DNA from 4 places in the Lysinibacillus sp. GbtcB16 genome. Region 4 is predicted to be linked to each of the others. Evidence: riboswitches for the same ligand, from Rfam matches in the RefSeq annotation. Region 4 holds a riboswitch; each other region holds the start of a gene.
What was found. Region 4 has a riboswitch for S-adenosylmethionine ahead of KVT27_RS05210 (YezD family protein). Riboswitches for the same ligand answer to the same signal wherever they lie in the genome.
Positions count from the first base shown of each region.

Region 1: it holds a riboswitch for S-adenosylmethionine, as region 4 does, so the genes downstream of both, KVT27_RS15580 (methionine ABC transporter ATP-binding protein) here and KVT27_RS05210 (YezD family protein) in region 4, are expected to answer to the same signal.
Region 2: it holds a riboswitch for S-adenosylmethionine, as region 4 does, so the genes downstream of both, KVT27_RS20540 (cyclase family protein) here and KVT27_RS05210 (YezD family protein) in region 4, are expected to answer to the same signal.
Region 3: it holds a riboswitch for S-adenosylmethionine, as region 4 does, so the genes downstream of both, KVT27_RS10225 (Na+/H+ antiporter NhaC family protein) here and KVT27_RS05210 (YezD family protein) in region 4, are expected to answer to the same signal.

Region 1 is NZ_JAGXJV010000003.1:132,384-138,388, reverse strand. It holds gene KVT27_RS15590 (MetQ/NlpA family ABC transporter substrate-binding protein) at 1-582, opposite strand, end outside; gene KVT27_RS15585 (methionine ABC transporter permease) at 649-1,317, opposite strand; gene KVT27_RS15580 (methionine ABC transporter ATP-binding protein) at 1,307-2,335, opposite strand; SAM riboswitch class I at 2,419-2,522, opposite strand; gene KVT27_RS15575 (thioredoxin family protein) at 2,579-2,890, opposite strand; gene KVT27_RS15570 (toprim domain-containing protein) at 2,906-3,247, opposite strand; gene gcvH (glycine cleavage system protein GcvH) at 3,339-3,719, opposite strand; gene KVT27_RS15560 (arsenate reductase family protein) at 3,801-4,157, opposite strand; gene KVT27_RS15555 (acyl-CoA dehydrogenase family protein) at 4,340-6,005, opposite strand, start outside.
Region 2 is NZ_JAGXJV010000010.1:3,368-9,372, reverse strand. It holds gene KVT27_RS20555 (ABC transporter substrate-binding protein) at 1-724, shown strand, start outside; gene KVT27_RS20550 (helix-turn-helix domain-containing protein) at 803-2,374, shown strand; gene KVT27_RS20545 (YuzC family spore coat inner layer protein) at 2,525-2,926, shown strand; SAM riboswitch class I at 3,025-3,131, shown strand; gene KVT27_RS20540 (cyclase family protein) at 3,220-3,957, shown strand; gene KVT27_RS20535 (DedA family protein) at 3,986-4,582, opposite strand; gene KVT27_RS20530 (Cof-type HAD-IIB family hydrolase) at 4,606-5,421, opposite strand; gene KVT27_RS20525 (DUF2225 domain-containing protein) at 5,746-6,005, shown strand, end outside.
Region 3 is NZ_JAGXJV010000001.1:2,008,507-2,014,511, forward strand. It holds gene KVT27_RS10220 (VanZ family protein) at 120-1,520, shown strand; gene KVT27_RS10225 (Na+/H+ antiporter NhaC family protein) at 1,951-3,231, opposite strand; SAM riboswitch class I at 3,336-3,439, opposite strand; gene KVT27_RS10230 (DUF3953 domain-containing protein) at 3,559-3,792, opposite strand; gene KVT27_RS10235 (hypothetical protein) at 3,822-4,355, opposite strand; gene KVT27_RS10240 (hypothetical protein) at 4,362-4,529, opposite strand; gene KVT27_RS10245 (class I SAM-dependent methyltransferase) at 4,738-5,472, shown strand.
Region 4 is NZ_JAGXJV010000001.1:1,078,414-1,084,418, reverse strand. It holds gene KVT27_RS05230 (formate--tetrahydrofolate ligase) at 207-1,886, opposite strand; gene KVT27_RS05225 (cold-shock protein) at 2,100-2,300, shown strand; gene KVT27_RS05220 (VOC family protein) at 2,404-3,189, opposite strand; gene KVT27_RS05215 (flavin reductase family protein) at 3,348-3,833, shown strand; gene KVT27_RS05210 (YezD family protein) at 3,918-4,073, opposite strand; SAM riboswitch class I at 4,143-4,237, opposite strand; gene KVT27_RS05205 (DUF418 domain-containing protein) at 4,408-5,502, opposite strand; gene KVT27_RS05200 (TetR/AcrR family transcriptional regulator) at 5,486-6,005, opposite strand, start outside.

The DNA.
Region 1 (6,005 bases), on a different contig from region 4:
TGTATTCGCATCGAATTTAAAGTTTTTAAGATTTTCATCTATATCTTTAATTTCTGCTGCTGTTTTATCAATACCCTCTTTTAATTTAATTAAGCCCTTAGCTTCTAATAATGACAGCATACGACCGTGATCTGATACCGAATTAGAAAGTAAGATTGTTGCACCTTCAGGAAGTTCTTCTAAAGATTTATATTTTTTAGAGTAAATACCGATTGGCTCAATATGAACACCACCAGCATTGACGAAGTCATAGCCATTGTCTTTAATTTGTAACTCTAAATACGGAATATGTTGGAAGTAATTTGCATCCAACTCTTTTGATTCTAAATCTTGGTTTGGTAGCACATAGTCTGTATATGTTTCTATTTCAAGGTCAATACCTTTCTCAGCTAAGATCGGTTTTGCTTTATCCAAAATTACGGCATGTGGTGTATTAGAAGCTCCCACTTTTAATGTAACGTTTTCTTTACTATCTGTTTTATCACCAGATGCTGAATTTGCATCCTCTTTTTTATCAGTACCGCAAGCTGCTAAAGCTAGTACAAGTATTGATAAAAATAATCCTGTTAATAACTTTTTCATTTATGACACTCCCTTTATTTTGATGAAAATATGTTAGCGGCAAGAACCGGAATAACCTCAGTTTTATTAACGTTTATCAATTTTTTCTGTAATGAAATCACCAATCCATTGGATAATAAAGACTACTACTAAGATCAAAATAGTTGCCATTAATGTCACATCTTGGCGATTTCGTTGGAACCCGTCTAGGAAGGCTAAATTTCCAAGACCTCCTGCACCGATTATCCCTGCCATTGCTGTATAACCAACAAGTGCTACAGCCGTAACCGTAATACCAGAAATTAATGCTGGTAATGATTCAGGGATTAGAACTTTCCAGATAATTGTGGATGTTTTTGCCCCCATTGAACGAGCTGCTTCAATGACACCTTTATCAATCTCACGTAACGCAATTAATACCATACGTGCATAGAATGGAGCCGCACCGATAATTAAAGCAGGTAAAGCAGCATTAGCTCCACGGATTGTACCTAGTAAAAACTTAGTGAATGGAATTAATAAAATAATTAACACGATAAATGGGATAGAGCGGAAAATGTTAACGAGTGACCCTGTTAAAAAGCTAACAATTTTATTAGCCCATAACTGATTGGGACTTGTTAAAAATAGGACAATCCCAATGGCTAACCCTAGAATAAATGTAATAACTGTAGAAATGGCTGTCATATATAATGTTTCATACGTAGCCTGCCACATGCTATCCCAGTCTACATTCGGAAAGAGATTAGTTAGCATCTGCAATCACCTCCGTTTGTACTTCCACTGTATTTAAATAGCTTAGGGCTTCAGTCACATTTGCTTTCGACCCATCAATTTGCACGATGAGCGTACCATATGCTCCATTTTTCGTTTGTGAAATATTCCCGTGTACAATGCTTACTTCCACATCGAATTGCTTTACAAGATGTGAAATAACAGGCTGTTCGGTTTTTTCACCAACAAAAATCAGTTTGACCAGTTGTCCCGTTGGGTAATTTGCTTTGATTTGTTCTACTGTATCTTGTGTTTCCTTTGTATTTGTAATTTGGGCTACAAATTTCTTAGTAATGGCCGCCTGAGGTGCCTGGAAAACCTGCAATACTTCCCCACGCTCTACAATTTCGCCTGCCTCCATCACGGCTACACGATGACAAATCTTGCGAATGACATGCATTTCATGCGTAATGAGGACAATCGTTAACCCTAAACGTTCATTAATATCTACCAGTAAATCAAGAATGGCATCTGTTGTTTCAGGGTCTAGTGCAGATGTTGCCTCATCACATAGTAAAACCTCTGGGTTATTTGCTAATGCACGTGCAATCCCTACACGTTGCTTTTGTCCACCAGACAGTTGCGATGGATATGCTTGATCGCGACCTTCTAAGCCAACAAGTGCTATCAATTCCTTCACCCGCGCCTCCCGTTGAGCTTTTGATACACCTGCAATTTCTAATGGGAAGGCAATATTTTCTGCAACTGTTCGTGACCAAAGTAGGTTAAAATGTTGAAAAATCATACTAACCTTTTGTCTAGCTGCTCTAAGTTTTTGACCCTTAATCGAAGAAAATTCTTGATTGTTCACCGTTACTGTTCCTGCTGTTGGTTTCTCTAAACCATTAAGTAAACGAATCATCGTACTTTTACCAGCGCCACTATAGCCGATAATGCCAAAAATTTCACCCTTATTAATAGTAAGGTTAACATCTTTGACTGCCGTTAATTCGCCATTTGCTGTTTTGTATTTCTTCGTTATATTTTGAAGCTGTATCATAGCGAATACTCCTTTTCTTATATAAAAAAACCCCTCTACTTATAGACAAGTAGAAGGGGTCACGTATTATACGTTGAACCGTTCTCTCATCTTTCAAAGAAAAATCTTTGGGTGATTTGGCACCTTTTCACTATGTGATGGTTGCCGGGCTTCATAGGGCACTTCCCTCCGCCGCTCTTCATAAGAGTTCGATATATTTAATGTTTTAGTAATATATTTGTTACTTTACCACGCTAATAAAGTTCAGTCAATTGATTTTTTTAACAATTCGTACAAAAATGGTACGGATTGAAAAGCATAAATCTTTTCTATCACTTTGCCGCCATCACAAACAAGTAAACAAGGAACGCTTTCAATTTGATGTTCAATAGCAATTTGCTCCAAAAAATTAATATTTGCTTTCCCTAATTTTAAGTGAGGTAATAGTTGTTCTACAATTGACATCATTTTCGATGCCACTGCACAAGTACCACACATCGGTGTATATAAATAAAACGCAGCTTTTTCTCCCGACTGTAATGTCGTTTCCCACTGCTCTTTTGACCATTCTTCCATTCATCTCACGCAACCTTACAAAATATATTCATTATGGATTGAAAAATGTGCACGCAGTAAAATTGTCGCTAACACTTTTCGTGGTGTCGTTTCTACTTCCTTATAGGTTGGCATTGTACGTAAATGCTCTGCTTCAGGATAATGTCTGTCCATTAATGCACGTAGCTTATCGCCTGAAGTATCGGCATCAAAAAAAGTGAATAGCTCACAGCCCTCATAAGGATCGAGTAGCTCTTCTAATTGATGCACTCCAATTGTTCCATTCGTACATAGTATTGTAACATTCTCGTTCAAAATTGGCTCAATTTGTAGCTTATCTGAGCGTCCTTCTACTATCAAGCATTTCCCATCGAACATTACGCCACCTCCATTTAGACATACCCACTTATACATTATTATATAATAAAAAACGCCGGTAGTTTCCGACGTTTTTTGATTATGGCTTGTCTTATTCTGCAGTCATCTCTTCGTATTGTTCTGCTGTCATAAGTTTATCAACTTCTGATGCATCAGCAGGCTCTACGACGATCATCCATGCTTTTTCATATGGTGATTCATTTACGAATTCTGGGCTATCTTCTAAATCTGCATTTACTTCCACTACAGTACCTGAGATTGGTGCATATAATTCAGAAACAGTTTTTACTGATTCTACGCTACCGAATGGATCATCTGTTTTGATTTCATCGCCAACTTGTGGAAGTTCAACGAAAACGATATCTCCTAATTCAGATTGTGCGAAGTGCGTAATACCAATACGTACTTTTCCATCTTCTACTTTTACCCATTCATGCTCTTCAGAGTAACGTAAGTCTTTCGGTGTGCTCATGCAAAAAACCCCTCCATAATTATGTAATATATTCACTTTCAGTGTGCCATACTTCTCCTATAAAAACAAGGATAAAAACGGTTATAACCAAGCTTGCTCAAAATCGGATTCTTTAAACCCTAAAGTTACTTTTTTTCCATCTGTTACGATGGGACGTTTTATTAACATACCATCCGTAGCAAGTAGCTCAAGCTGTTCTTCCTCAGTCATATCAGCTAGCTTGTCCTTCAAACCAAGGTCACGATACTTCATACCAGAAGTATTAAAAAACTTCTTCAAAGGTAGTTCACTTGCTTGCCATAAAGCTGTTATTTCATCCTTTGTTGGTGGCTGCTCTACGATATGTACCTCTTCATAGGAAACGTCATGATCATTTAACCACTTTTGTGCTTTTTTACATGTTGTACATTTTGGATAATGGAAAAATTGAATCGTCATAAAAATGCTCCTCTGCTGTCTTTTTCTGTAGTATACCATCATAATCATTTAGAATGGTGGAACTTCGCTCATTTTCGTAAGTCTATCCATTGGTTCTGTATTTTTATCCGTTACTTTCACGAATTTATCTGGAACAAAAAAACTAGCTACCCATTTACGGATAGCTAGCGTTTTTCATACGATTAAACGATATATTTTTCTGCTTCAATTAATTTCACAGATGCTTCACGTTTCTTCGTAATTAGGTTGTATGGATTGTTACGTGTTAATTTACGTAATGCAGATAAAGTCATACGTGCTGCATCACCATCTGCGGATGCAAGAATTGTATCTTTTGCTTCTTTTTCGATTTCAGCAAATGCTTCTTGGCAGAAAATTTGAGTGTATAGCAATTTTTGATGTGCTTTTTCAACGCCATCACGTGCAACCGCTTTTTCTGTACGTAATACAGCTGATTCCATTGCAAATAATTGATTAGCGATATTAGCAATATTTACTAAAACTTCTTGCTCTTGATCTAACTTCGCACCAAAGCGTTGTGCTGCTAAGCCTGCCGCTAATACAGCAATCTTCTTGGCATTTTTCACTAAGTATTTTTCCTGAGCTAGTGGCTCTGTACCGATATCCTCCGGCATTAACATCAAAAGCTCTTGCTGAAGATTTTGCGCAACTTGTAATAATGGCAGCTCACCTTTTAGTGCCTTTTTCATAAATGTACCTGGTACAATCATGCGATTAATTTCATTTGTACCTTCAAAAATTCGATTAATACGAGAATCACGGTAAATACGCTCTACCTCATATTCAGCCATGAAGCCATAACCGCCATGTAACTGTACCGCTTCATCTGCAATATAATCTAATGTTTCTGATCCAAATACTTTAGCAATTGAGCATTCAATCGCATACTCAGCGATAGCACCTGCAATCACTTTTCCTTCCTTTTGCTCCTCTGGACTTAGCTGGCTTAAACGATCTTCAAATAAACCAACAGTACGGTAGTTTAAGGACTCTGATGCATACAATTGAGAAGCCATCGTTGATAATTTTTCTTTTGTAAGGTTGAAGTCAGAAAGCTTAGTTTTAAATTGCTGACGTTGGTTTGTATATTGTACTGCTAACTCAAATGCACGTTTCGATCCACCAATTGTTCCAACCCCAAGTTTATAGCGACCGATATTTAAAATATTGAAGGCAATGACGTGCCCACGACCGATTTCACCTAATAAATTTTCTACTGGCACTTCTGCATCTTCTAACACTAGTGTACGAGTAGATGAAGATTTAATCCCCATTTTCTTCTCTTCAGGACCCACAGAAACACCATTGAATGCACGTTCCACAATAAAGGCAGTGAACTTGTCGCCATCAATTTTAGCGTAAACAACAAACACATCTGCAAAGCCCGCATTTGTAATCCATTGCTTTTCACCATTTAAAATATAATGTGTGCCTGCATCGTTTAGTTTCGCAGTTGTTTTTGCCCCTAAAGCATCTGAGCCTGATCCTGGCTCTGTTAATGCATAAGCAGCAATTAATTCACCTGAAGCAAGCTTCGGTAAATATTTTTTCTTTTGATCTTCGTCACCGAATAGCACGATTGGTAATGAGCCAATTCCAACGTGTGCACCATGAGTGATGGAGAAGCCACCCGCTACAGACATTTTTTCTGCAATTAATGCTGAAGAAACTTTATCTAAGCCTAGTCCTTCGTATTCTTCTGGAACATCTGCACCAAGCAAGCCTAATTCACCAGCACTTTTAAGGAGACGTACTGAATGCTCAAATTCGTGGTGCTCTAAATTTTCAACTACAGGTAAAACTTCATTTGCTACATATTCTTCTGTT
Region 2 (6,005 bases), on a different contig from region 4:
CGTTGTGCAATGGTATCACCCATCCTGGGGGAAACAAGATTATTTAGGCTTAGACGTACCTGAGTTTGACGTTACAGGTAGTATGGAAACATTACTTCAAGCTAAGCCGGATTTAATCATTGTAGATGGTGCCGCAGATAAGGCAAAGTATGAAGAATATTCTAAGATTGCGCCTACTTATCGCTTAAAAGAAGAAATACTACAAGATCCACGGGAGATTGTAAAAACGATAGCTGATGTTTTAAATATTCCTGAGAAAGCAAATGAAATCGTTGATAAATATGAGGAACGTGTTACTAATTTAAAAGCTACGTTAGATGAATCAGTTGGTGACGAAACTGTTGGCGTTGTTCGTCTAAATGTTGCCGATAAAACATTGGCATTATTCGGAATGAAGAATCGTTACACGGGATACATTTATACGGAAGCTGGTTTAACTCCACATCCATTAGCTCGTGATATGACAGAGTTCCACGAGGTCTTGTCTGAAGAAGCTATTCCAGAATTGGATGCTGATCATATTATACTCTTCCCTTCAAATGGCACTTGGGAAACCGAGGAAAATCAAGAGGCGATTAAATGGTTAGATAGTACACTTTGGAAAACAGTTCCTGCTGTAAAAAATGGACAAGTTTATATTGCTGATCGAACTTATTGGCAGTCTGGCGCCATTACTGCAAACCTACGAAAATATGATGATCTTGAAAAATGGTTCGTGAAATAATTTACAAAAGAAAGCTCTTTAGGGGGCTTTCTTTCTGTTGTTTTCCAAATTTAAACTTTACTTAGGAGTGCATGGACAATGGGTACTTTAACACAAATCTATCATTTACAAACTATTTCATATACTATTCTACCAGCGGATATGCAGCCATATAGCCATACATACTATTCGCTTTTCATCCTTATTAGTGGTAACGGAACACTTAAGACAAATCATGAAACTATCCACCTTATGAAAGAAAAATGTGTGATTATTCCACCTAATTGCCATGTCGAAATTCACACTGCAAATGAGCCCCTCTGCTTATACCAATTGACATTTAACACGATTTATCTTAGTAAATCCCATGCCCCTACTAGTCTCTTTACAAGTGTTAGAGAACTACGTCTCCTTCCCTTTTCTCAATGCAATAGACTATTAGAAGCTATTTATCGGTGTCGTCAAGCAAAGGATGAACACACTATTTTTGAGCAGCATGTTCGTTTCCAAGAATTAATGCTATTTATTTTTGAACAAAACCAACCAAAGCCTATACTACAAAATGATCGTCAATCTGTAGAGCAATCCATTCAATATTTGCACAAACACTTTGGTAGGGATTGGACTGTTGAACAATTAGCAGAACTTGCAAATGTTCCAAGATGGAGTTACTCTCGTATTTTTAAAGATATTACGGGGCAGATTCCTCTTCATTATTTAAATAGTATACGTATTGAAAAAGCCAAACAATTATTAATGACAACTAATGATCGTGTATTTGAAATTAGTCAGTCCATTGGTTTTAATAACGAATATTATTTCAACCGTCGTTTTAAAGAGCATGTAGGTATTTCCCCAGGACAATACAGACGAAGTCAAAGTAATAATGTACGTGTATTCGCACCGTTCTTAGAGGACTTTTTTGTAGCTTTAGGTATTACACCCATTGCCCAATTTAGTCATTCCAAGTGGGGGAAACAAGACTATTTAGGTTTGCAGGATGTGCCCGATATCGATGTACAGTACGGAGAAGTGGATCGTCTCTTTCACTATAAACCAACTTTAATTATGTTAGATGCCGGTATAGAACGTTGGGAAGCTTGTCTTCATTTAAATAAGCTAGCCCCAATCTGTCACCTAGACCACCCTGGGGAAGACTGGCAATCGACCCTCTTTAAAATTGCTGACTTAACAGGAAAAACAGCTATGATGCAAGATATTATCTTGGATTACGAGGATAAGGTACAGAAGGCTCGACAAATTCTCGGTAAATCCGTTTACGGGCAAAGTGTGGCATTTCTTCGTATTTCAGCGATTGGCATTACGCTGTATGCCGGCCCTGAATGCGGTTATACAGGGCCAATCCTATACCGTGACTTAGGCTTAACGCCTCACCCATTAGTATGGAAAATACCGCTAAATCAGCGTAAAGCTCATCTGACTTCCGATCAGCTGCTACAGCTAGACGCGGATCATTTATTCATCACCTTCGACAAGCAGCACTCCATTTATGAGCATGAAGAGCGTACTATTTTAAAATCTTCCATGTGGAAAAACCTAAGTGCAGTTAAGAGCAGCTGTGTTTATGAGGTCGATTTTTTAACTTGGATGAATTATGGAATCCTATCACATAGCAAAAAAATAGATGATGTTTTAAATGTTCTTGGCTAAAGAACAACAAGGAAGCTTGCTATGGCTTCCTCTTTTGTTTGTGTAGCATAGCATGTTGTACACTCCTGTACAGAAACATCTTTATCCAAACACCTAAAAAGATCATGATACATAAGATAAGATATCAGCTTTTGGATAGGAGGAATTGAATTGTATTATAATCCTTATCCGTATTTTGTTCACCCCTACCATTACCCAATACCGTCAACGGCCCATCACCTTGTAGCTAGACCCTTTTCTCAACATTTAGCAATGCCGACCAGTAATAGTCCCTTTCCCTCTATTGATACACAAAAATTAATATCTTCAGCTACGCGGATAAAGGCGATTATGCAACAAGCACAATTACTTACGGATAAAATTGATAGTTCTCAACAATTTGCCCATGATTTAAAAAATGCTGCACAACTTTCAAATAAAACAGAGGTCGAAAAATTGATTACATCCACAGGCATCACTACAAAATTCGAAACCAACTATACACCAGATAATTTTAGAATACAGCTTATGGATAGTGATTGCTGTAGAGTAACGTTAATTTTAAATTGGTAAATAAAAATTTTAACCATGTAATCCTATAAAAGTTGTTAACTATAAAAATATATGCTAAAGTATTTGTACTGTTATTTCTGAAAATTCTTATATTCTATTTCTTATCAAGAGAGACGGAGGGATCGGCCCGATGAAGTCTCAGCAACCAGCTCAATCAGTATGGTGCTAATTCCTTTTGGCAAAATCTAAGCCTGAAAGATGAGAAGACGAACTACCCACGTATGATTTAGGGAGTCCTCTTCTATAGAGGACTCTTTTTTATTTACCATTACTTTTAGAAAGCAGGAAATTAAATGTCTAATGAACTTTTACAAGCATTGCACTTACTAAAATCAAAACAATGGGTCGATTTGACACATACCTTTGGCCCACATTCACCTCATTTTTTCATGTTTGAAGATGCTAAATTTGAAACATTATTCTCGCATGATGACGGTTTTTTCGCACAGCAATTTACATTCCCCGGACAATATGGAACACATATTGACCCACCTATTCACTTTGTAAGAAATACTCGTTTTCTAGATGAACTAGAGCTAAAGGAGCTAGTTCTCCCGCTTATCGTTATTGATAAATCACAAGAGGCTACTAGTAATCATGACTTTACGCTCAGTGTCCAAGATATTCTAGAATTCGAGGCACAACATGGACAAATAGAAGAAGGTACTTTTGTGGCACTGCGAACAGATTGGAGTAAGCGTTGGCCCGATAAAGAAGCCTTCAATAATAAAGATGTGGATGGCCATAATCATCTTCCAGGCTGGGGCTTGGAGGCATTACAATTTTTATTCAAGGAACGTAAAGTAAGTGCAATTGGTCATGAAACTTTTGATACCGATTCTGCTACTGATTTTCGTCAAAGCGGCAAATTGGATGGAGAATATTTTGTCCTTGATCAAGACACCTATCAAATTGAGCTTATGACTAATTTGGACAAGCTTCCTCCAAAAGGGGCTATTATTTTTAATATTGTACCTAAGCCTGAAAAAGCATCTGGATTCCCTGTTCGATCATTTGCCATTTTGCCATAACAAAAAGTCGGTACACTCATACCGACTTTTACTTTTGTACGTTTCTTTTTTTCAATAGATAATAAACGATTAACATGACAAGGACAAACAGTAAGATGACATAAATACTATAATGGGATAAATAGTAACCGACGAATCGCCACTTCTCCCCTAATACTTTTCCTAATGTTATAAATGTGAACGTCCAAATAAATGCTCCTGTATAAGCAAAGAATGCGAATTTTTTATAGGGATAATTATTAATAGCCGCAATATAAGCTGTCAGATGGCGTACACCTGGAATAAAATAACCAACTATTAATAAAAAAGGACCTACTTTCGTAAACATTTTTTTAGTAAAATCAATTTTTTCCTCAGTTATATGAAACTTTGGCCCATATTTCTGCAAGAGCGGTAAGCCAAATCGGTGGCCGATATAGTAGCTTAAAGTAATACCTCCCATGGCACCAATCAGGGCGCTTACTAACGCTGGGATATGTTCAAGACTTTCTCGATAAACACTATAGCCTACATAAGTTAAAAATACTTCATCAGGAAGTGGCAACCCAACAATGCCTCCAATTAGGATCACAATGATGCCAAAATACCCGTAATGTTCAATTAGAGATTGCACATGTTGCGCCATTTTCCAACCACCTAACACCTTTTCTATACAGTCATAACAGTAAAATTGCTCAAGCAAATATGTCGTAAAATAATGTGAAGCTGACGTAAAGCAAAATCTATGCCACCTTCAATAGATTTCTTTGTAACAAAATCTGCAGCATTTTTTAGAGCTTGGCTCCCATTTCCCATGGCTACCCCGAGACCAACCTGCTCTAGCATATCTATATCATTCTCTCCATCTCCAAAAGCTATTGCATCCTTAAAATTAATTTCAAAATAATCTAGTACAGCCTTTACAGCTATCGACTTGGACACATCCTGCTGTAAGACATTCACAATATAAGGATGCCATCGTTGCCGTAATATATTCGAAAATTGACAAGCTAATCTTTTTTCAGCCTGCTCATCTGCATAAAGACACATAAGAAAAACCTCTTCTTCTATAATGCTGTCATTTCTAACGGGAAAATCACGTAAAGACAATGTCTCTTGCATCGCGCTTAACGCTAACGGATTTTGTATAGCATTCATCGTAAGTTGTTCTGTAAAAAATGTTAAGGAATGCTGTTGTTGCTGTGCAAAAGCTTGAACATTTTGAACAATGCCCTTTTCAATCGGAATTTTATGTATGACAACATCCTTGTGCTTCACATATGCCCCATTTGCCGTAATAAAGGTTTCAATTCCCAAACTTTTCAGCCCTTCACACATGGACAACGGCCTTCCTGTCGCAGCCACTAGATGAATCCCTTTATCCTGTAGTAGATGAATGGCCTGCCTTGTACTTTCTTCCACAGCGCCATTCTCATAATTGATCAGAGTACCGTCCACATCAAAAAATACTATTTTATATGTCATTTCCTCCATCCTCTCACATCAAACTTTTGAACTATACAATTCGAATTGTCTATGAAATAAATTGTATATAATTCGACAAAATTTGCTCGAACTATATAACTTACTTTAAGTACACCGATAAATACTATTACAAGCTTATTTCTAATGATATTTAACTAATAATGTAAGGATTATTTTTAATTTAATAATTCTAAAGGAGTATACCAAAGAACACAGAATTGTTAAAATGATAGATAATGAATTAAATACATTGAACGATTATCTATTGCGTATAAATAGAACAAAAGAAATAATATTCTAGAGCATGCAAAGGAGTTGATTCTTATGGCATTTAACATCTACTACTATGAAAGTAGCGTAGATTGTAAATTTTGCAAAAAGCATTTTACAACGTATAAAGTACGCCCAAATCGATATAAAATTATCGAGGAACAAACAGATTTCATGCCCGTCTATGATGGCCTAAACCCTTTGCTGTATGAAGTTGCTGTGTGCCCACATTGTGGGTTTGCTTTCCATAAATCCATGACGCGGACATACGGACCTTTCATGCAGCTCATAGATGAACTATACATTAAAGAGCT
Region 3 (6,005 bases), 930 kb from region 4:
AATAATTTCCATTTACAATAATGAAGGTCGACATTACTGAGAATTCTCTCATCTGGCATATAGCATTTGAAAATCATCATCAGAAAAAGGAGCATCACACCTTGGGAATTACTGAAATCATGAGCAACATCAAAATTTTGATGCTGCCCGTCATCATAATTATTGGCCTTGAATTTTTACTGATTGGACTTTATTTCTTTTATTATCAAAGACGGCGATCCGATCAACAAAAACAAATTCCTGTAAAGAAGCTTCTGCTTGGCGCAATTTTTATCGGATATATTGTCTTTGTTTTGGAGCTAACAGTGATTGGTCGTGGCACTTCACATTTCATGCAGTTGAACCTTCAGCCATTCAGTGGTTATATAGACGCGTGGAAAAAATACTCTTTACGTGATCTTCAAAATTGTCTATTTAATATATTAATGTTTGTGCCATTAGGAATATTTCTACCTTTACTTATGGCTAAATGTAAAGAGTTTAAGTGGCTTCTTCTAGTAGTTGTAGGTGCAACAGCCTCCATCGAAACGTATCAGGCACTTTCAGGAGCAGGGATTTTTGAGCTTGATGATTTAATCAATAACTCACTTGGCGGTATTATTGGCTACCAATTATACAAACTTGTCGCTTCTATTGCCCATAACAAAAAGGTAAAGATGAAAACTCTGATTGGAAATCTTGCCATACCTCTATTGATGGGCTTAATCTTTATCGTTATGAACATGGTCTACGCCCAACAGGAGTTTGGTCATCTAGCAATAAACGCATATACAAAATCAAAAATGTCAGAGGTTCATGTATCCACATCATTGGAATTAAGCGCAGCACCCATTGTTGCTCCTGTCTATAAGAAAATCATTCAAGAAGGTGACGTAAAAGACCTATTACAACAGAAACTAGGATTATCAGAGATGAATGCATCTGATGCCAAGGACAATGACGAAACGCTAGTGGAAGATCGAAATGGGATCGCGTATACATTGGTTACCAATCATTCAGAGGGACAATGGTGGTTAACCGAGAATAATTATACACCGGAGCAAACTTCAGCTGTAGAGCAAGAAGAAAAGGCGAAGTCATTGATGGATGAACTTTCTATACTACCTCAAGATGCAGAATTAACTGTACAGGAGAATGGTGAATTTGAATGGACCTTACCAGACCGTCCTGATGTAACTAAAGATTACTGGACTGGAGATGTCAGTCTTGGCCTGAAACCGGATGGTCACATTTATTCATTAACCTACAGTCTTCATGAAAATCAATTTATTCGAGAGGTAAACATACTGTCTCCTGCAGAAATATATGAACGAATAAAGGATGGCGATTTCCCTCAAATAAAGTATAACGCACTCGTACAGGAGGAAGACCTAATTATAAAAAAAGGAGACCAAATTGAGATTGAATCGATTGAGCTATCGTATATGTATGATACAAAAGGCTTCTATCAGCCCATATACAATGTTTCTGGCAAGTTCAACGACAACGATTGGTTTACTTTAATTCAGGCAAGAAAGTGACAGCTCGTTCAAAATACTTAAGCAAAGCCCAGGCTCCCATTAATAGAGCAACTGGGCTCTTTTATTTTCGACTGTAAGGGGCTCCCCTTTTTGAATGAACTATCCCCCTACCCCCTAAAAAAAGTAGACTGCTTCCCTATTTTTCTACTATTATTTTTTTACCTAATACCATTAGCGTTTATTGTTTGGTTCTTATTGAAATTTATTAACTTTAAAATAAAGTAAAGCCGTTCATTTCCACTATGGGTGGGCGCTTTTCATGAGCGGGGTCCAACTGCTTCCCGCCCTTCGTTCCAATTAGGGGTAGATATTAACTGCACCACAAAAAATGCTCCCCTTAGATAAACAGATTTTATTTTTTAATCTGTCTACCTAATAGGGAGCATATCAAACTACTCGATGGCTTTTGTCTACTGTCTGAATGTAAAGTTTAGGCTTTCTTTTTTTTCGGATACCCAATGAATATCGCTATCATACCACAAATACCAATAAGAATTGGGTAGAAAGAGTACGGCAAGATACTCACTGGCGAAATTTTGGCTACACTTGCGGCTACAAGGAATTGGGCTCCGTATGGTAGAAGACCTTGGACTGTACAGGAGAAAATATCTAAAATACTTGCGGACTTTCTCGGCTCAATCTCATACTGGTCAGCAATATTTTTGGCAAGCGGCCCCGCAATTAGAATAGCAATTGTATTATTGGCCGTAGATAAATTAGTTAGACCCACAAGACCAGCTATACCAAATTCAGCACCCTTCTGCGATTTAATCCTGCTCGTTACAAGACGGAGTAAAAAGTCAATTCCCCCATTAAATTTAATAACCTCCACCATTCCAGCTATTAATATAGCCAGAAAGGCGATTTCATACATCCCTTCCATTCCTTCACCAATCTTTTGTATAAGGCTCATTATGTGATAGCTGCCATCTGCTAAGCCAACAGCACCGGCGAGAACAATCCCTAATGCAAGAACGAGGAAAACATTCATTCCAGATAACGCTAAAATAATAACTAAAACATAGGGAATAATTTTTATCCAATTATAGCTTAGATGCTCTACTTGGGCTGTCCCCCCGGATGTCATAAACCCTAAAATAATACTTGTAAGAAAAGCTGCCGGCAATACAATCCAAAAATTGACCTTAAATTTATCCTTCATTTGCGCGCCTTGTGAACGAACGGCGGTAATAGTAGTATCTGAAATAAAAGATAAATTATCACCAAACATCGAACCGCCTACAACCGCTGCCATCACTAAAGCAATAGGTAGCTCCGTAAGATCACTTATCCCAACTCCAATTGGCGCCAGCGCAACAATCGTCCCCACTGATGTGCCCATGGATAGAGAGATGAAGCAGGCAATGATGAATAGGCCTACGACAAGCAGGTTTTGCGGTATAACCGATAAAGCAAAGTTAACAGTGGAATCTACAGCCCCCATCCCCTTCGCTACCTCTGAAAATGCCCCTGCTAATAGAAAAATAATAACCATCAGCATGACATTTAAATTTCCAGCACCTTGGCAAAAAATATCAACCTTTCGGGAAAACGATTCTTTTCGATTCATGGCTAGAGCTACAGCACCCGAAATGCTGATGGCTACAATGACAGGAAAGGCATAAAAATCACCCATTATAATCCCTGAACCAATAAATAAAATCATAAAAATAACAAATGGGATTAGCGCCCATGGATTCTCTTTCTTCATTGTCTACCTCCAAAAATTAAAAATTAGCCATATTTTTTATTTTTTCACCATAAAAAAGACCTCATCTTGAAATAACAAGAAGAGGCCTTATAGTTAAAACGCTCCTCTTATCTATCAAGAACATTGCTTGCTGGATTTGGCACAGTAACTTAATAGTTCCGCTGCCGAGATTTCATCGGGCCAGTCCCTCCATCTCTCTTGATAAGAAGAAAAAATATTATATTTTTGACACAATATTAAAATACTAAAATAAAACATCCATAATTGCAACATGTTTTTAATTGTGAAAAATTTACAGCACTATCATCAAGTGCGAAATTCAACTTTTTATACGAATATGAAGCTTTGAATGGACACATAGACCGAAAATATAAATGCCCCGACTAAAAACCAACCATATAATTTTCTCTCTCTCCGAAATTCATTAATTCCTAATGTTAACATAAATAAACCTAGAAAAAGGATCATTAAAAAGTTTAACCGATAATCATGTGTCATAAATCCGTAAATGGAAAGCGTGATGCCTATTATTGATAAAATAATTTGTACTGTTTTTAACAAAACGATTCCCCCTTTTTGCTTGAACGATACTAACAGTATCTAACCTTTTTAGAATAAAAAAATTCTATGATGGGTGCGATGACAAATGCAAGCCCAACAACTAAAATCAAGGGATAATTTTTCATGTCATTTAAATTGGATACACCCTCTGATACAAATAAAATTAAACAAGCTACGATCATTAAAGCATAATAGCCAATCTTGGCACTGTGTGCTTCAATATGTTTATCTAGTTCATCTTTATCTTCTTTAATACCGTTATGGTTACCCGAATTCAGCCAATTGAATAAAAAGGATAAGGAAATAAAGCTAATTATTATAGAACCCCCATCAATTATTCCGAAACGAACCCATCTATACAGGGTAAAACTAACAAATGCACAAAAAAACACAATGACTATAAGACCGATTAATTTTTTTGATTGATTCATTTTCTTTTTATCCTCCATAGTGACCTTTAAAGCTATCACCATTTCAATATTGATAGATACAACTTTCAAAATCCAATAATACCCATTAAAACAATCATCTGTCAAATTCAGTTCACTCAGAAAATCCACCACTAGACATCAACCGATTGGTGTTTGGCTAGTAGTTTCTGCACTGACTGCAATCGTTTGGTTCGCAACGGTTGGTGGAAGTATAGTAGGTACAACTGGACATTGAGCTATTGAAAGCTTACTTCCCTTCTTCTTCGGATTTATTACCGTTTTAATCCTTTCATATTTAAATAGCATCGGTGGTAAAATAATGGGGAAAAGGCTTATGCAAATAGTTTCGTTTATTTCAGGATTACTCTTTTTGTACTTTACTTTTTATGTATTCTTGAATGGTTTTGAAAAGCAATTATAGGGGTGAAAACCATGGTTAGAAGAAGATAGCTAGCCTCCTAGGTAACCAAGCGTATGTAGGAGGCTATTTTAATCTATAGGAGATGTTTAAACGATGAAGCAAAATAAATATGATGATATGCAATTCTTTTCTGCTTACGAAAAAATGCCACGTTCTGTTCAAGGGCTGGACGCTGCAGGAGAGTGGCATGTATTAAAAACACTTTTACCTGATTTGAAAAATAAACACGTGCTTGATTTAGGATGTGGCTTCGGGTGGCATTGTCGATATGCGCGCGCACAACAGGCAAAATCAGTGATTGGTGTAGATATATCTGAAAAAATGCTGGAAAAAGCTCAGGAAAAAACGGATGATCCTTTTATTTCCTATTTGAAAATACCGATTGAGGACATTCAGTTTTCCGCTTCTCAATTTGATGTTGTATTAAGTTCCTTAGCTATTCACTATTTACAAAACTTTGAAGCACTATGCAAAAAGGTTTATACCTATTTAAAACCTGGCGGATCTTTCGTTTTTTCAGTGGAGCACCCTATTTTCACATCCCGCCATGAACAGGATTGGTACAATGATGAACAAGGAAACCGACTACATTGGCCAGTGGACCATTATCAAACAGAAGGCATACGCGAAACAACCTTCCTTACCGAAAATGTCATTAAATATCACCGTACATTATCGACTTATATGAATGATCTAATACAGGCTGGATTTACAATACGTGCCGTGAAGGAACCTATGCCATCTGAGGAAATGCTACAAACTATCCCAGGTATGCAAGATGAACTACGAAGACCTATGTTTTTAATGATAGTGGCAGAGAAAAAATAAGCGTTTATCCGTGTGATTATATCTGTCACATTAGCACATTTCGTTGCTTCATATTCTATGAGGCAGCATCGCTACAGCAGCATAATGCCTGCCAAATACTAGTAGTGGTGATAGAGGGCTAGATTGTCCTATAAATTAAATCTCTGAAAATCTTAGATAAAACAAAAAACCAGATGCTCCTCATAGAAGAGCGCCTGGTTTTATTGTGAAAGTGAATCTTACTAATTTACTTAGTTTTGATTCGTATTAATACTACGCTAAGTTGAGGCGTGGAACAAGTTAAAATATTTTCCATTCAATTTTTGGTAGGAATTTATGTTTTTTCGAGCATACGAGGTACTCATGTCCTATTTATTTTGCAAGTAGGAATCTAACAAAAAAGACTAGATACCTACATAAATTATGTAAGTTCTAGCCTTTTAAGTGAAAGTGAATCTTACTAATTAATATTGCTTAGCTTTAGATTCATTTATGAATACGAATAAACAGCTAAAAGGTTTCATTATTTGTCCTATTTTTCATAAAAAATAAGA
Region 4 (6,005 bases):
TCCTAGTTTTTCAACTAGAATCGTAAATTTTCTAAAAAAATGGCGATGATGAATGTTTCGACAGGTTATCAAGTATAGAAGGAAGGTATCAGAATCCTTTTTAGTGGTATTTGAGGAAGGAGATGTTAAAATGACTAGGCTTTTATCAGCTAATAAATAAAAAAAGAAGCTGCACCTCTTGTAAAGGGCAGCTTTTCAACATTTATTTAGAACAATCCTACCGCATGTCCGTCATTATCGACATTCATGCGTAAGGCTGCAGGAGCTTTCGGTAGTCCTGGCATTGTCATAATATCGCCTGTCAGACAAACTAAGAAACCAGCACCAAGCTTTGGAATCACCTCACGAATTGTGACCGTGAAGCCTTCTGGACGTCCAAGTAAGCTAGGTTGATCGGATAAAGAGTATTGCGTTTTCGCCATGCAAATCGGTAGAGAATCCCAGCCGAATTTTTCGATTTGAGCCATTTGTTTTTTAGCTTGGTCAGTGAATTGAACATCTTTTCCACCATATACCTTTTGTACAATGGTACGCACTTTTTCTTCAATGGACTCTGTTACATCGTATAATGGTGAGAAGTTGTTTTCTTCTTCCAACACAGCTAGTACTTGTTCAGCTAAGGCTACTCCACCTTTACCGCCCTCTTCCCAGACATTTGTTCGGGCAATACGTACATGATTTTCTTGGCACCAGTTTAGAACGGCCTCTAGCTCTGCCTCTGTGTCTGTAATGAAACGATTTAATGCAATAATCGGTTCAACACCAAATGTACGTACCGTATCGACGTGTTTAGCTAAATTTTCAATCCCTTGGAGCAGGGCTTCCACATTTTCACCGACAAGTGATGTTTTTGGAACACCACCATGCATTTTTAGTGCACGAATCGTTGCTACGATCACAACGGCACTTGGCTTAAAGCCTGCTTTACGAGCTTTAATGTTCATGAACTTTTCAGCACCTAAATCAGAGCCGAAGCCCGCTTCTGTCACCACAATATCAGCTAGCTTACGAGCAGTTTGTGTCGCCATAATGGAATTACAGCCATGGGCAATATTAGCAAATGGACCCCCATGTATAATAGCTGGTGTCCCTTCTAATGTTTGTACTAAGTTTGGCTTAAAGGCATCCTTCAATAATAATGTTAAGGCACCCTCTACCTGTAAATCACGCACAAAAACAGGCTCGCGCTCAAATGTGTAGCCAATTACAATGCTAGCGATGCGCTCGCGTAAATCCTCAATGCTTGTTGCTAAACAGAACACTGCCATAATTTCGGAGGCAACCGTAATATCAAAGCCGTCTTCACGTGGCATGCCTTGAACAGGCCCTCCTAATCCTACAATCACTTTCCGTAATGAACGATCATTCAAGTCCATCACACGTTTCCAAATAATACGTCGTGGATCAATGTTTAAGACATTCCCTTGGTGGATATGATTATCAATAAAAGCTGATAAAGCATTATTGGCTGTTGTTATCGCATGAAGGTCACCAGTGAAGTGTAAGTTAATATCCTCCATTGGTACTACCTGTGCATAGCCTCCGCCTGTTGCGCCACCTTTTACGCCCATTACTGGACCAAGAGATGGTTCACGTAAAGCTACCATCACTTTCTTATTTAATTGATGAAGGGCATCAGCTAGTCCTACAGTCACAGTCGACTTCCCTTCACCTGCTGGGGTTGGACTAATAGCTGACACTAATACAACCTTTGCGTCCTCACCTTGAGCTGTAATTTTTAATGGGTCAATCTTCGCTTTGTAGCGGCCATACTGCTCAAGCGCATCCTCTGGAATACCTGCAGCATTGGCAATTTCCGTAATAGGTTTGATCACTGCTTGACTCGCGATTTCTAAATCTGTTAATGGTTGATTTTTCGTTGTCATTTGGCATCCTACTTTCTATGTTGTTCATTTCCATTATAGTCTTAATTGTGAAAAAAAAGAAAGTCAGATATGCTAGCATTCCGACAATCAATTGACATTTTTGTTCAATTCATGTATGTTCTAAGAGAAAATGCAATTTTTTCACATTTTCTCATTGATAGCACGACTTCTTTAACTTTATTTTACTTTCAAGCGCATTGGAGGCGAATGCTTATGCAACATGGGATCGTAAAGTGGTTCAATAATGAAAAGGGTTATGGCTTTATTGAATGTGATGATGGAGAAGATGTATTTGTACATTTTACGGGCATCCAGGAGGAAGGCTTCCGTACACTTGAAGAAGGTCAAAAGGTTTCATTTGATGTTGTGGAAGGCAATCGCGGCCCGCAAGCATCAAATGTTGTAAAATTATAAGCTAGGATATAGTAAGTGGATGAAGTATTTGAAAATGGCTCAATCCACTTTTTGCATGTTTGCACATAAAAATCCACTTCAACGATTGAAGTGGATTTTTAATTTATCTATTAATCCAATAAAAAGCACCTGGACACACTAATGTTTCCTTTGTTCGGTGTGGATCCTTCAATGTAACACCGATTGGCCCTTCTTTTAAATGACCGAGCGTCATGCTAGATGCTGAGGCTTCCTCATAAAAATCCAAGCGCATATTCGGTAGCTGTAGAGACATAAACTGCTCATGCTGCTCAAACTCGGGTAGTTGCAATACCTTCTGCCAAAGCTGCACCGTTTCCATCACATCCTTGACAAAAAACTGAATGGATTCCATTGTAATGGCTTGTTTTTCATCAATCGCGCCACTAGCCTTTAATTGAGACAAACGCTCCTCATCTCCATCTGCCCATTCAATTAAGAATGGAAAATCCACTGAAAGGCCGGGTCTGCCAAAATGCAATAGCTTCCATTCGATTATCGTGCCGTCCGGTCTTGTGCGGCTACAAGCATCGGGACCATATACTTCATAGCCCAATGCACGCAATCGTTGACCCTCGTCTTCAATATTTTTGGTGCGTAAGGCAATTCGTGAAAATCCTTGGCGCTCATGATCACGTTTAAACGTATAATGTAGGGAATATGGGTACAGGGCTGCTTGCTCAAATAAATCACGATCATAAATAGCGATTTGTTCAATATAGCTTAAGCCAAAATAACTTAGTGTATTGTAAGTCCCCCACATTGTGTGTTGACCACCGTTCACTGTATGGACATTTCGTTTATTGAAGAAAACCTTTATATTTTCCGGTGATTCTACTTGATGTACCAGATGATCAAAATATAAAGTCATGGCAATTCCCCTTTCTTTCCCCCATTAGCTTTACCTGGATGTGTAATTGATTTAATATTTACTTAAGAAAAGGAGTTACTATATGGTATGAAAAAAAGTGCAATTTACCTACTAACTCCGTTAACTAATTTATTACTAACTATAAAGAGGTGATTTGAATGACAGATCATGTTGCTGCTTTTAAATTGGCATTAGGTAACTATCCTACAGGTGTAACAGTTGTTACAGCATGTCATGAAACGAATCCAATTGGCTTAACCGTCAATTCTTTTGCATCTGTTTCCATTGACCCACTACTTATTTTATGGTCACTTGATAAAAAATCTCAGCTTCATCCTTACTTTATGAGTGCGGAAAAATTCGCTGTCAATATTTTAGCAAGTGATCAAGAGCAATTATGTACATTATTTGCAAGTAAAGTCCCAGATCGCTTTGCTCAAGCAAAATGGTCCACTTCTTCTTTAGGACTACCGATTTTACATGATACAGCAGCTATTTTACAATGTAAATCCTTTCAGCAAATAGATGCAGGTGATCATACTATTTTTATTGGGCAAGTGCTAGATATTACAAACTCTCAAAAGGAGCCGCTTCTCTATCATCGCCGTCATATCGGTCAGATTCCAAAAAGCTTCTATAGCTAATTGCCATAAAAAAAGGGCCACTTGTAAGCAACGGAAACCATGCTTATTGGTGGCCTTTCCACATCGTTCAACTGAAATGATCCTTTATTTCTTCTGAGGAAATCTCTGCTTTTCAAGCCTATTAATTTGAACAATCACACCATCCTGAATCGTAATATGCACTTCACCAAATTCAAGATTTTGAATGGCCTTTGCAATAGCCTCTAATTTCTTATCTTCTACCTTTGCCGACTGAGCCATACGATACACCCCTTCTTTTTCGTCCTTGTTGTACAAAAGAGGCCAATGCATCAAACTGATTGATAGCCCCTCCTATCTCTCAGATACATCTGTTGGAATTGGCACCTATGTTTCGGTTGCCGAGGCTTCATTGGGTCAAGTCCCTCCACCTATCTTGATAAGAGTACTGCGTTTCTTGAAAATAATTCTATAATTCTGTTATAAGATTGTCAATACAAAATATTAGAAAACCTAGCTGAATACTTTGTAATGATTATTTTAGATTAGAAAACTATCTATATCTAAAGTATTTTATGCCTAATCAACGAAAAATAGATGGCAATCCATTAATTTATTACGAACTCCATTTCCTCATCAAGAATTCAAGGGGACCTCGACGATGTTTAGCTCTCCACCAGACAGAAACAAGCACACATCCTACAAAGTAACAGCAGGCATATAGCATGGAAAAAGCAAGCGTCTGATTCTCCAACTTTTGGCAAACAATTAATATTCCAATCCCAATAAAAACATGGCCGACATAATGCGTTAAAGACAATTGTCCCGTAAAGATCAAAGCTTCAATTACTTTATTTTTACATGTCTCAACAAGATAGATGGAGCCCACGATAAGGACAATTGCCGACGCCGAATTAGATAGTACATACATCATATTCGGTGGAATCGGTCCCGTATCAAATAAATATAATGCACTCTCTACATCTAAGAAATGGATCGTTGTCATCTTAATAAATAGCGTTGAAAAAGTCTCCGTCATTATGACTAGCAATAAGCCCATCACCCATAAGATTTTTCGTAATGAGCGATTAGTTAAATCTAATGAGCCGATTACCATGCCAATTAGAAAGAAACAAATCCAGGGAAATAGTGGGTGATAGCCATTAAACAACAAATTTCTTATAAATCCTGCCGGTGTCCAAAAATCAAGATACTCAAGTAATACATATGTTGGGTGCCACCCAGCAAGGTAATTAAATTGAATATGGAGCCATTGTGAAAGGATGAGGATGACACCGATTATGAACATCATCATTTTCTTGGATTGGGCAATCAAACATGCGGCAACAAACATATACACGCCATAATAATGTAAGATATCTCCTGTCCAGCCGACCGTATATAGGACTATCCCTATCACGAATAACAAAAGCGACCTCTTCCACAAAGTAAGTCGATTCTTGCGAAGAAGTATTGGGTCCTTAGTCTCTCTAGCCTGACGAGTCATTAAAGCTGTTCCTATTCCTGCTAGCATGACAAATACGGCCGAGGCACGCCCCTCAAATAGATTTTGTAAGGCCACCAACCATGTTGAACCATTCTTTGTAGAACCCGTTATGACTCCAAAATTGACAATGAACATACCAAACATGGCGAGAGCTCTTGCAAAATCAAGGCCTTCAATGCGCCGATCATCAACTCTTTTTGCCATCTCCGCCTCCTTGGATAACGCTATGCACAGCCTCCTTCCAAATAGCTCTGTAGTTCAATTGGTTACCTGTTAACATGAAATTACCGATATTATCATAGACCAAGGCTAGCATCTGTGCCTTTGCTTCTATATTGGGAGTATCCTCTAGAACCCCTAACCGCACGCCATATTGTAGAACCTCAACAAAGCTTGTTAAAAAGCTGGTTTCTAGCTCTACTAATTGTTTCTTATAGCTTTCATCGCGAGCTGCTAATAGTATATATTGGTTAAATATTTTATTAAAATAAGGATCCTTGCCCTGCGCCTCAATAGACTTATAGCCCAACTCTAGTAATTTTTCCTTGAAATTAACGCGAGAAAGTTCTTTATAATCCACTGCGACATCCTGTTGAATTACTTTATACAGTTCATCAAATAAGTAAGTGATTAATTGATCCTTTGATTGAAAATAATAATAAATGGCTGGTTTCGATATACCGACCTCTGCAGCAATCATGGCTAAA